Regions from separate parts of the Rhodococcus sp. 4CII genome, predicted to be linked through region 1. Evidence: riboswitches for the same ligand, from Rfam matches in the RefSeq annotation. Region 1 holds a riboswitch; the other holds the start of a gene.
The links. A riboswitch is a leader RNA that binds a small molecule or an ion and turns the genes downstream of it on or off. The one in region 1 is predicted to bind S-adenosylmethionine.

Region 1 (5,823 bases):
GCCCCTGCACCCCCACGCCGCGCATGTCGCCGAGACACTGATCGCGCGAGGACACCATGGGGTGATCGTGACCCAACCCGACTCCACCCACTCCGCGGCCGAGGCAGCGGAATCCCTGGGGGTGGACATCGGGGCCATCACCAAGTCGCTGGTGTTTCTTCTCGACGACGATCCGATCCTCATTCTCGTGTCGGGGGCGCACGAGGTGGATCTGGCGAACACCGGCAAGCGACTGCAGGGAAATCTGACCCAGGCACCTCTCGACATGGTGCGGATGGCCACCGGCCAGCCGATCGGCGGTATCGCCCCGCTCGGCCATCCCACCAATCTCCCCACCTACGTCGACAACGCCTTGTCGGAGCACGCGGAACTGTGGGCGGCCGCCGGGCACCCGGACACGGTCTTCCGCACGTCGTTCTCGGAGTTGGTGCGGATCACCGCCGGCCTCGCGATCGACGTCGACTGAATCCCCTGCCTGCAGCGCCCCTATAGTTGACGGCACATCTCGTGACCGCGAGTGGCACAGTGACCCACACGGGCCGACCCGGAGAATGATGTGTCCGACAGAGCCGAGAACGCCGATACCGTCGATGGTTCGCGTCTCCCCCGCGACCCCCGACCCGCGCCCGGAATCAGCGCGGACGACTACCGCGCAGCCCTGCGTCGTCACCCCGCGGGGGTCACCATCGTGACCCTCGACGCCGGATCCGGCCCCGTCGGCTTCACCGCGTCGTCGTTTTCCTCGGTGTCCCTGGATCCGCCGCTGGTGTCGTTCAACATCGCGAACACGTCGTCGAGCATCGAGGCGCTGCATTCAGCGGAGTCGCTGGTGATCCACCTTCTCGGGGAGCACCAGCAGCACCTGGCTCAGCGGTTCTCGCGCAGCGCCGACCAGCGGTTCAGCGACGAGTCGCTGTGGGCGCGGCTCGGCACCGGCGAACCGGTCCTCCACGGGACTCCCAGCTGGTTGCGGGTCGTCGTGGACCAGTTGCTTCCCGTCGGCGACCACACGCTCGTGATCGGCCTCGTCACCCGGGTCCACGCCGAGGCCGACGACGATTCCGCGTCCGCTCCCCTGCTCTACCACGAGGGCCGGTACTACCGGCCCACGCCGTTGGGTTCGACGAACAACGGCAACTGACCGGATCAGGAAGCAAGTACCCGCTCGCGGCTGGGCAGGTCGAAGCGACGCAGCGCTTCGTCGACGGCGTCGGCGGAGGTGACGAGGCCACGTTCCTCCAGCCACGGAAGCGTGCCGTCGACGAGCTGTTCCAGAACCCTGGGCAGCGACAGCGGCAGCAGCGTCACACCGTCGGCGACGCCGGCCGCCTGGATGTCGGCGATGAGCCCGGCCAGACCCACCGGAGTTCCGACGTACTGCAGCGACACAGGTTCGCGCGGGGTCTCCAGCGCACTGTCGAGGAGAGCGAGTTCCTTGCGCGCCGCACGGGCTTCGGTGGCGATGAGCACCTCGAGGTCCACCAGCACGGTGACGCCGTCGGGGTTCCGGCCGTCCGCGACGAGTTCGGCGCGGATCCGTGCGCGTTGTTGCTGCGCCTCGCGCAGATCGGACGCCCGGATCCGGACGACGTTCGGCGGGAACGACGTGAGGTCGAGCTGATCCGTCGAATCGGCGGTCAGGTCCACCCAGTAGTCGGCACCGTTGATGGGCCGTGTGCCCGCGGCGCCCTCGGCCGCCGGGTGGTGACCCGATCCGGTCAGTTCGACGGCGACGCGAAGGGGACGGGAAACGAAGGCATTGTCTCGAGACATTGGGGTTCCTCGGGAATGACGTGTGAATGAAACGGAGCCGGCAGAACGGTCAGCTCGAACACATACCCGAGGCGGTTCGGCAGAGATCTACATGCCGACGGCACCAGTGAGCAATCATTGTGCTCCCAGCCTGCGATGCCATGGGCTCATACTAGCGCGTCCCGCGAAAAGCGAGTCTCCGGCACCGGATTCCACTGTCCGCTCTCCTTGGCGTAGTCCCAGTTCCGACGGCCGGCGACCAGGGTGCGCACGGCCTGGACCAGTCGATCCACGTCTGCGGAGCAACTGCCGAGCCCGACACTCACCCGGACGGCACCGTCGGGCCGCCCGAGGCGTCTCAGCAGCGGATGCGCGCAGAAGCGGCCGTCGCGTACCCCGATGCCGTGCTCGGCGGACAGGTAGGCGGCGATTTCCCCCGGCTCGAAGCCGTCGATCGTGAACGTCACGATTCCGACCGTGTCGGGGGCGTCCGACCACAGCCGCAGGAACTCCAGACCGTCGACGCAGCCGAGTCCGTCGTGGAGCCGGGCGGTGAGCGCGGCCTCGTGTTCGGCCACGGCGCCGAAGTCCAGCGCGGACAGCGCGTCGCACGCGGCGGCGAGGGCCGCGGCACCGAGCACGTTGGGCGTGCCGGCCTCGTGCCGGGCAGGAGCGGGTGCCCACTGGGTGGATTCGACGGTCACGTTGCGCACCGCTCCGCCGCCTGCGAGGTAGGGATCGGCGGCGTCGAGCCAGTCCCGGCGGCCCACCAGCACACCCGCGCCGAACGGGGCGTACAGCTTGTGCCCGGAGAACGCGAGGTAGTCGACACCGCACTCCGCGAGGTCGATGCGGCGGTGCGGTGCGAGTTGCGCGGCGTCGACGAGAATCCGTGCACCGCAACGATGCGCGACCTCGGCGAGGGCCGCGATCGGCAGCACTTCACCGGTGACGTTGGAGGCACCCGTCACCGCGAGCAGGGCGGTGGGCTTCGAGCACAGTTCCGCGACGAGCAGCCGGACGGTCTCCGCCAGAGTGTCCGCAGCCCTCACGATGCGAGAGCCCTTCCACGGCAACAGATTCGCATGGTGCTCGATGTCGAGAACCACGGTGCTGCCGGGAACGCATCCGGCGAGCAGATTCAGCGAGTCGGTCGTGTTCCGGGTGAACACCACCACCTGGTCGTCGTCCGCACCGACGAACCGGGCAACGGAGTCGCGGGCCTTCTCGTAGCATTCGGTCGAGATCCGCGACGCGTAGCCGGCGCCGCGGTGCACGCTCGAATAGGTGGGCAGCAGCGCCGCGATCCGGTCGGTGACCTGCGCCAGGGCAGGCGCGCTCGCCGCGTAGTCGAAGTTGACGTAGGCGCAGTCGCCGCCCTGCACCAGCGGAACCCGCAGGTCGGAGCCCGAAACTTGGGCCAGCGGGGCTACACACACGTCGGCGGTCAATACAGCAGTCATCACGACATCCCTCGTAGTCAGGGACTCGTCGCAGGGTCGGTGCCCTCTCGGAGTCCGCGCTTGCCGGGTCCGGTGTGAACCACAGCCTGGTCGTCACCCGGAGCACCCCGCCGCGGTGGAGGGTTGCCGACCAGCTAGCCGGGGCTTGACGCTGGTACTCGTGACCTGTTTCGAAGATTGCAGGATCGGCGCGCAGATGTCAACCCGAACGTCGAGAGGACCCGGAGTCGGGGAGGCGAACTCGCGTCAGCGAGGCGTCACCCCGAGGAGCGGCGCCAGCTGATTCGCAATCGGGTTGAGGTCCAGCCTGTTCGGGTCCTTCTTCGGTTTCGAGTCCCACGGCTGAACGGTGGCAGGGTCGCCGAACACGATCCGGTTCGCGCTGCGGACGCCGGTGAGGCTGCCCTGCGGGGCCGCACAGGACGCGGCGGTGTTCTGCGGGAAGTCCTGCTCCGTGTCGTCGAAGTTCGGGTCCTGCCGCTTCATGTCGGCGAGGATCGCCCGAGTGCCCTCGTAGCCGACGGTGCACGACGGGGGGTTGCCGGTCTCGGCCACCAGACCGAGGTGGACGGTCCCGTCGTCGGGCGCGATGGTCGACGACGCCGCCGCCACCCCCGGCAGATAGACGAACAGCGTCTGCAGGGCCGTGGCCTGCGCCGAGATCGTCTTCGCCGTCACCGAGAGGTTGGCACGGTACGTCGTGAGGCCGGGGCCGACGTCCGAGACCAGTTGCCCCAGTTGCTCGCTCGCTGGGTTTGCGTTGTCGATCAGCCGCCGGACGTCGGGGTCGCTGATCCGCAAGCGATCCGCAAGCGAGTCCAGATCTGCACTGAAATCCTCGATCGCCGAGGACTGTTCGGACTGCGTCTCCAGAACAGTCCGGCTGTCGCGCACCAAAGCAACTGTCCGGTCGAGTGATTCGATGCCGGATTCCGACATCCCGGACAGCGAGTCCGCGAGCGACCGAAGGTCGTCCCCTCTGCCGCCGAATGCCGCGCCGAGTTCCGTCACGACGGTATGGAGCGCGTCGATCGGCACGGACTCGGTCAATCCCTGTGTGCCCGCCAGCAATTCTTCGACGGGCACGGGTGTCGAGGTATCGACCGCGGCGATGCGGGATCCGTTCGCCAGGAACGGCCCGCGGTCCGTGTCCGGCTGGAGGTCGACGTACTGCTCGCCGATCGCGGATCTGTTCGCCACAACGGCTTTCGCTGACGCGGGGATGTCGGGGGCGCTCTTGTCGATCTTCAGTTCGACGACGACGCCGTCCGCGGTCAGGGACATCTCCCCGACGCGCCCCACCGGCACGCCGCGGTAGGTGACTTCGGCATTGGTGAAGATTCCGCCCGACGTTTCCAACTCCAGGTTCACGGTGTATTCACCGAAGCCGAGGAGATTGTCGAGGCGCACGTAGTTGGCACCGACGTAGACGAGGCCCGCGAGGGCCACGAGAACGAACCCGATCAGCTGCCACCGGACGAGCGGCGACCTCACCGTCCACCGTCCATGCCACATGAACCGAGCGCCCTCCCGGCTGCGGCGAGTCGGGACCGGCTCGCGGAACGACGGTTGACGTTGGCGGCAGACACAGGCACTCCGATGACAGAGACATACATGAGACTAACGGTCACACATATATCTAGTCCGAACTCGTCAGCTGCGCAAACTCCGCACCGGCGCCGGTGTCGCACGTCACTCACCGGTCTTGACTGAATTTTCAGTTTGGAATATCTTCGGTACCCAACAGGACGTGATGACGGTCACCTCCGCCACCGAAAGTGAGGTCCGCAGTGTCCACGAACCTCGACCCGACGACGCCCCTCGACGACACCGCCCCCTCCCCACCGGAGGACCGCTTCGGACACGTCGAGACGATCGGGGTGGAGTACATCCCCGAATCGGAGCGCGATTCGCGACCGCTCAACATGCTCGCCGTGTTCTTCGGCGGCAATCTGGCGTTCTCGGTGATCGTGTTCGGCTGGCTGCCCATCACATTCGGACTCGGTTTCGGCAGCGCGGTCGCGGCCAGCGCGGTCGGCATCGGGCTCGGCACCCTCCTCATCGCGCCGCTGTCGCTCCTGGGTCCGCGCACCGGCACGAACAACACCGTGTCCAGCGGCGCGCACTTCGGAGTCAGCGGGCGGATGATCGGCTCCGGCCTCACCCTGCTGTTCGCCCTCGCCTATGCGGCGATCGCCGTGTGGACCTCGGGTGACGCACTGATCGCCGCCGCGCACCGCCTGTTCGGCACACCGATCGACAACGGCATGCTCGCGCTCGGTTACGGCATCATCGCCGCCGAAATCGTCGCCGTGGCGCTGTTCGGCCACGGCACGGTGGTCGCGCTCCAGAAGTTCGTGCTGCCCGTCGTCGCCGCGCTCCTTCTCCTCGGCGTGTTCGCTTTCGGTGGGCACTTCCACGGCGCGGACGGGGGCGGTGACTATCTGCTCGGCGGATTCTGGCCCACCTGGATCCTGGCCGTGGTGCTGGCCGTCGGCGGCCCGCTGTCGTACGCCCCCACCTTGGGCGACTACAGCAGGCGGATCTCCCGCGTCCGGTTCACCGACCGTTCCATCGTCGCGGCCACCATGGCCGGCATCTTCTTCGG
Region 2 (5,823 bases), 2.1 Mb from region 1:
GGCGGCGAGCGTCTGCGCGTCGGCGGCGACGTCCATCAGCCGGGTCTGCAGTCCGGGCACCATCGACGCTCCCGCCGCACCGACGAAGAACACCAGCAGCAGCGCCGTGTACGGGTTGTGGGAGGCGATCACGAAGATCCCGAGCAGCACCCCGAGCGCCGTCATCGAGACGAACAGGCCGGGAATCAGCGCCCTGTCGGCGAGCTTGCCGCCGATCAGATTGCCCGCGACCATGCCCAGCCCGTAGATCATCAAGGCCAGCGGCACGAGCGACCGCGACAGTCCGGCGACGTCGGTGAGCGTGGTGCTGATGTACGTGTAGACGGCGAACATGCCACCGAACCCGACCATGCCGATGATCAATGTCATCCACACCTGAGGACGGCGCAGGGCACCGAGTTCGGTGAGGGGATTCGTCATCCGCATGGCGGCGAGCGCGGGCACCCACGACGAGATCGCGGCCAGGGTCACCACACCGATCACCGCGACGAGGGCGAAGGCGCTGCGCCAGCCGAGCGTCTGGCCCAGCCACGACGCGATGGGCACGCCGACGACGTTGGCCACCGACAGTCCCATCATGACGAGCGCGACCGCCCTGGCCCGCTGGCCTCGGTCCGCGAGGTGCGCCGCCACGAGGGCCGCGACACCGAAATAGGCGCCGTGCGGGAGGCCCGCCACGAACCGTGCTGCCATCAGCACCCCGTAGTTCGGTGCGAACACGGTTGCGGCGTTGCCGATCGTGAACGCCGCCATCAACGCGATCAGCAGCGTCTTGCGGGGCACCCGCGCGGTCAGGGCCGCGATGAGCGGCGCACCGACGACCACTCCCAGCGCGTACGCCGAGATGACGTGCCCGGCGATCGGCTCGGTGATCCCCAGGCTCGACGCCATCTCGGGCAACAGGCCCATCGCCACGAACTCGGTGGTTCCGATCCCGAATCCGCCGAGCGCCAGCGCGATCATGGCGAGCGTGCGGACGGACGGATGCTGGGCGACGACACCGACGGGACCGGACGGACGGGCAGGCGCGGAAGTAGTCACGAAGAACAGTCAACGACGGCATCCCGGGTTCTCTTCCCGCTTCCGCCGTGGGGTGAGCACACTCACTTCGTCGGCGCGCCTCCCCCGACTTCCCGCAGACGACGAACGGGACACCCCGACGTGGGGAGCGTCCCGTTCCGTACTGCCGTCGTGCGGTGCCTACTGCTCGGCGATCGCCTTCTGGAGGTTGATGTCCAGCGTGCCGAGGAACTCCTCCGTGGTGAGGTAGCCCTGGTCGCCGCCGACCAGCATCGCGAGGTCTTTGGTCATCTGGCCGCCCTCGACGGTCTTGATGACCACGTCTTCGAGCTCCTGCGCGAAGCCGATGACGTCGGGGGTGTTGTCCAGCTTGCCGCGGTGCTCGAGTCCACGGGTCCACGCGAAGATCGACGCGATCGGGTTGGTGGACGTCGGCTTGCCCTGCTGGTGCTGACGGTAGTGACGCGTCACGGTGCCGTGCGCAGCCTCGGCCTCACACGTCTTTCCGTCCGGGGTCAGCAGCACGGAGGTCATGAGACCCAGCGAACCGAAGCCCTGCGCGACGGTGTCGGACTGGACGTCACCGTCGTAGTTCTTGCAGGCCCAGACGTAGCCGCCCTCCCACTTGAGCGCCGACGCGACCATGTCGTCGATGAGGCGGTGCTCGTAGGTGAGACCCGCCGCGTCGAACTCCGGCTTGAACTCGGTCTCGTAGACGTGCTGGAAGATGTCCTTGAACGCACCGTCGTACGCCTTGAGGATGGTGTTCTTCGTCGACAAATACACCGGGTAGTTCTGCTGCAGGCCGTAGTTGAGCGAGGCGCGCGCGAAGTCCTCGATGGACTTGGTGAAGTTGTACTGACCCTGGACGACGCCGCCGCCGTCGGGAAAGTTCACCAGTTCGTGCTCGATCGGCTCGCTGCCGTCCTCGGGCGTGTAGGTGATCATCACCTTGCCGGGGCCGGGGACCTTGAAGTCGGTGGCGCGGTACTGGTCACCGAAGGCGTGACGACCGATGATGATCGGCTTGGTCCAGCCCGGAACCAGTCGCGGAACGTTGGAGATGATGATCGGCGCGCGGAAGATCGTGCCACCGAGGATGTTGCGGATCGTGCCGTTGGGCGACCGCCACATCTTCTTGAGGCCGAACTCCTCGACGCGTGCCTCGTCCGGGGTGATGGTCGCGCACTTGACGCCGACGCCGTGCTTCTTGATGGCGTTGGCGGCGTCGACGGTCACCTGGTCGTCGGTCTCGTCCCGGTGCTCGATGCCGAGATCGTAGTACTCGAGGTTCACATCCAGGTAAGGATGGATCAGCTTGTCTTTGATGAACTGCCAGATAATGCGTGTCATTTCGTCGCCGTCGAGTTCGACGACGGTGCCCTCAACCTTGATCTTGGACATGGGTGCTTCGCGTCCTCCTAGGAAGATTCCCTGGTTACACGGTTGCGGGCGCACTTCGTGAGTGGGTCCGCGAACGGTTCGCTTATCAAACGTAGACGGTCACAGCGGCCCCTGGGAGACCGCGCTTTAACAAGACAAGCGTACTGCTATACGCCGGGCTCGCAACACACGGGGTGCGGGAACCCGCCCCTACTGGCGGGTAACTTTTGCCTGCTAGTGGCCCTGATCGGTGCCGATTCCGGCCGTTCCACCGCAGCCGCTAAGATTCACCACAGGTCATGAGTGCCAGCAACGAGCCCCGGCTAGCTGGCCGGCAACCCTCCACCGCGGTGGGGTGCCCCGGGTGATGACCTGGTTCCCTGATTCATACAACAGTCGGGTGACAAGCGCGGGTCCGACATCGGAGGTTCATGATGTGTTGTTGTCGTAGATAGACCCCAGACAGCCCTGCGCGCGAACGAACAGCTCGTCGTCCGCGCCTCGTCAGACCACTGGAGTAGACAGCACATGACCGAGAACTGGTCGTTCGAGACCAAGCAGATCCACGCCGGGCAGACGTCCGACGCGACCACCAAGGCGCGGGCGCTGCCGATCTACCAGACCACCTCGTACACGTTCGACAGCACCGATCACGCTGCCGCGCTGTTCGGTCTGGCCGAACCGGGCAACATCTACACCCGCATCATGAACCCCACCCAGGACGCGGTCGAACAGCGCATCGCCGCCCTCGAAGGCGGCGTTGCCGCGCTTCTCCTCGCGTCGGGTCAGGCCGCCGAGACGTTCGCGATCCTGAACCTCGCCGAGGCCGGCGACCACATCGTCTCCAGCCCGCGGCTCTACGGCGGCACCTACAACCTGTTCCACTACTCGCTGCCCAAGCTCGGCATCGAGGTCTCGTTCGTCGAAGACCCCGACGACCTCGAGCAGTGGCGCGCCGCCGTCCGCCCCAACACGAAAGCGTTCTACGGCGAGACCATCTCCAATCCGCGCAACGACGTCCTCGACCTGCCCGGCATCTCCGGGATCGCGCATCAGCACGGCATCCCGCTGATCGTCGACAACACGGTGGCGACCCCCTACCTGATCCGCCCCCTCGAGCACGGCGCGGACATCGTGGTGCACTCCGCCACCAAGTACCTCGGCGGGCACGGCACGGCGATCGCCGGGGTCATCGTCGACGGCGGCACGTTCGACTGGACGCAGGGCCGCCACAGCAACTTCACCACGCCCGACCCGAGCTACCACGGTGTCGTCTTTGCCGAACTCGGACCGCCGGCGTTCGCCCTCAAGGCACGGGTGCAGTTGCTGCGCGACCTCGGCTCGGCGGTCTCCCCGTTCAACGCGTTCCTCATCGCGCAGGGTCTCGAGACCCTCAGCCTGCGGATGGAACGCCACGTGTCGAACGCGACCGCCGTCGCCGAGTACCTCGACGCCCGGCCGGAGGTCGTGTCCGTCGGATACGCCGGGCTCGCGTCCTCGCCCTGGCACGACCGGGCGAAGCAGATCGCCCCGAGGGGCGCGGGCGCCATCGTGACGTTCGAGCTCGCCGGTGGCATCGACGCGGGCAAGAAGTTCGTCAACGCGCTCACCCTGCACAGCCACGTCGCGAACATCGGCGACGTCCGGTCGCTGGTGATCCACCCCGCGTCCACCACGCACTCCCAGCTGACCCCCGAGGAGCAGGCCGCGAGCGGTGTCACTCCCGGACTGGTCCGACTGGCTGTCGGCATCGAAGGGATCGACGACATCATCGCCGATATCGAGACCGGACTTACGGCGGCGGCATCTTGACAGTGAGCGCAGTACAGAACCTGCCCGCGGCGGACGGACGTCTCGGCACCCTGGACATCGGCCCCCTCGAACTGGAAAGCGGAGAGGTCCTCCCCTCGGTGACACTCGCCGTGCAGCGGTGGGGTGAGCTGTCCCCGAACCGGGACAACGTGGTGCTCGTCGAGCACGCCCTCACCGGCGACTCCCACGTCACCGGACCCGTCACCGACGAGCACCCCTCCCCCGGCTGGTGGACGGGAATGGTCGGGCCCGGTGCGCCGATCGACACCGACGAGTGGTGTGTCGTCGCCACCAACGTCCTGGGTGGCTGCCGCGGCACCACCGGTCCCGGTTCGATCGCCGAGGACGGTCGCCCGTGGGGCAGCCGCTTCCCGGAGATCTCCATCCGCGACCAGATCGCCGCCGAGAAGAAGTTCACCGACCTGCTGGGCATCGAGAAGCTGGCGTCCGTCGTCGGTGGTTCGATGGGCGGAATGCGCGCACTCGAGTGGGCCGTGACCTACCCGGACCGGATCGCGTCCGCGCTCGTCCTCGCCGTCGGTGCCCGCGCGACCGCCGACCAGATCGGCACGCAGACCACCCAGATCGAGGCCATCACCAGCGACCCCGACTGGCAGGGCGGCGACTACCACGGCACCGGCCGGATCCCGCGCACCGGATTGCGCATCGCCCGGCGGATCGCGCACCTCACGTATCGCAGCGAGAGCGAACTCGACTCCCGGTTCGCGAACTCTCCGCAGGACGACGAAGACCCGTGGCGCGGCGGACGGTACGCCGTCGAGAGCTACCTCCAGCACCAGGCGGACAAGCTGGTCGGCCGGTTCGATCCGGGCACCTATGTATTGCTGTCGGAGGCCATGAACCGCCACGACGTGGGCCGCGGTCGCGGTGGTATCGCAGCCGCGCTGAGCACGATCACCGCCCCCGTGATCGTCGGCGGAGTCGACTCCGACCGCCTCTACCCGATCCGCCTGCAGGAGGATCTGGCCGACGACATCCCCACGTGCGACGGCCTGCGGGTACTCAACTCGCGGGACGGCCACGACGGGTTCCTCACCGAGGCCGCCGCGGTCGCGAAGCTCCTGTCCGAAACGATGCAGCTGGCACGCGCCGGACGCTGACCCCGGAGCGGGACGACGCCCGCTCGGACCGCTAGTCGGTTCCGAGCGGGTCGATCGACACGGCCAGCCACACGATCGCGCCGCCGACGGCCACGAGTGCGCCCACGTCGAAAGGCTTGCTGCGCACGGCGAGTAGCCCGACCCGCTCCGACGGCATCGTCAACCGGAAGACCGCCGCCAGCAGGGTGGCGACGCCGAAGACGAAGGCTCCTCGCCGCCACCGATCCGCGAGCACGAACCCGACGGCTACCACGATGACGACGAGGACTGCCAGCATCGGCAGGTTCTTCTTCGCGAACTGCCCCCAGTCGGCCATCTCAGCCGAGAGACGCTGCGACACGCTCGGCCCGCTCCACGACGTTGGTCAGCAGGAAGGCCCGGGTGAGCGGTCCGACACCACCGGGGTTCGGCGACAGGAAACCGGCGACCTCCGCGACGTCCGCCGCCACGTCGCCGCGCAGTCCGTCCTCGGTGCGGCTCACACCCA

Region 2: it holds a riboswitch for S-adenosylmethionine, as region 1 does, so the genes downstream of both, H0B43_RS05570 (bifunctional o-acetylhomoserine/o-acetylserine sulfhydrylase) here and H0B43_RS14800 (aminotransferase class V-fold PLP-dependent enzyme) in region 1, are expected to answer to the same signal.

Annotation. Positions count from the first base shown of each region.
Region 1 covers NZ_JACCFE010000002.1:3,038,275-3,044,097, forward strand. Annotated here, with positions in the region: gene H0B43_RS14785 (YbaK/EbsC family protein) at 1-466, shown strand, start outside; gene H0B43_RS14790 (flavin reductase family protein) at 632-1,141, shown strand; gene H0B43_RS14795 (hypothetical protein) at 1,147-1,773, opposite strand; gene H0B43_RS43140 (putative leader peptide) at 1,823-1,915, opposite strand; gene H0B43_RS14800 (aminotransferase class V-fold PLP-dependent enzyme) at 1,920-3,215, opposite strand; SAM riboswitch class IV at 3,267-3,381, opposite strand; gene H0B43_RS14805 (MlaD family protein) at 3,462-4,709, opposite strand; gene H0B43_RS14810 (cytosine permease) at 5,006-5,823, shown strand, end outside.
Region 2 covers NZ_JACCFE010000002.1:983,903-989,725, forward strand. Annotated here, with positions in the region: gene H0B43_RS05560 (MFS transporter) at 1-1,041, opposite strand, end outside; gene H0B43_RS05565 (NADP-dependent isocitrate dehydrogenase) at 1,201-2,424, opposite strand; SAM riboswitch class IV at 2,699-2,819, shown strand; gene H0B43_RS05570 (bifunctional o-acetylhomoserine/o-acetylserine sulfhydrylase) at 2,932-4,215, shown strand; gene H0B43_RS05575 (homoserine O-acetyltransferase) at 4,212-5,336, shown strand; gene H0B43_RS05580 (DUF3017 domain-containing protein) at 5,368-5,652, opposite strand; gene H0B43_RS05585 (bifunctional methylenetetrahydrofolate dehydrogenase/methenyltetrahydrofolate cyclohydrolase) at 5,654-5,823, opposite strand, start outside.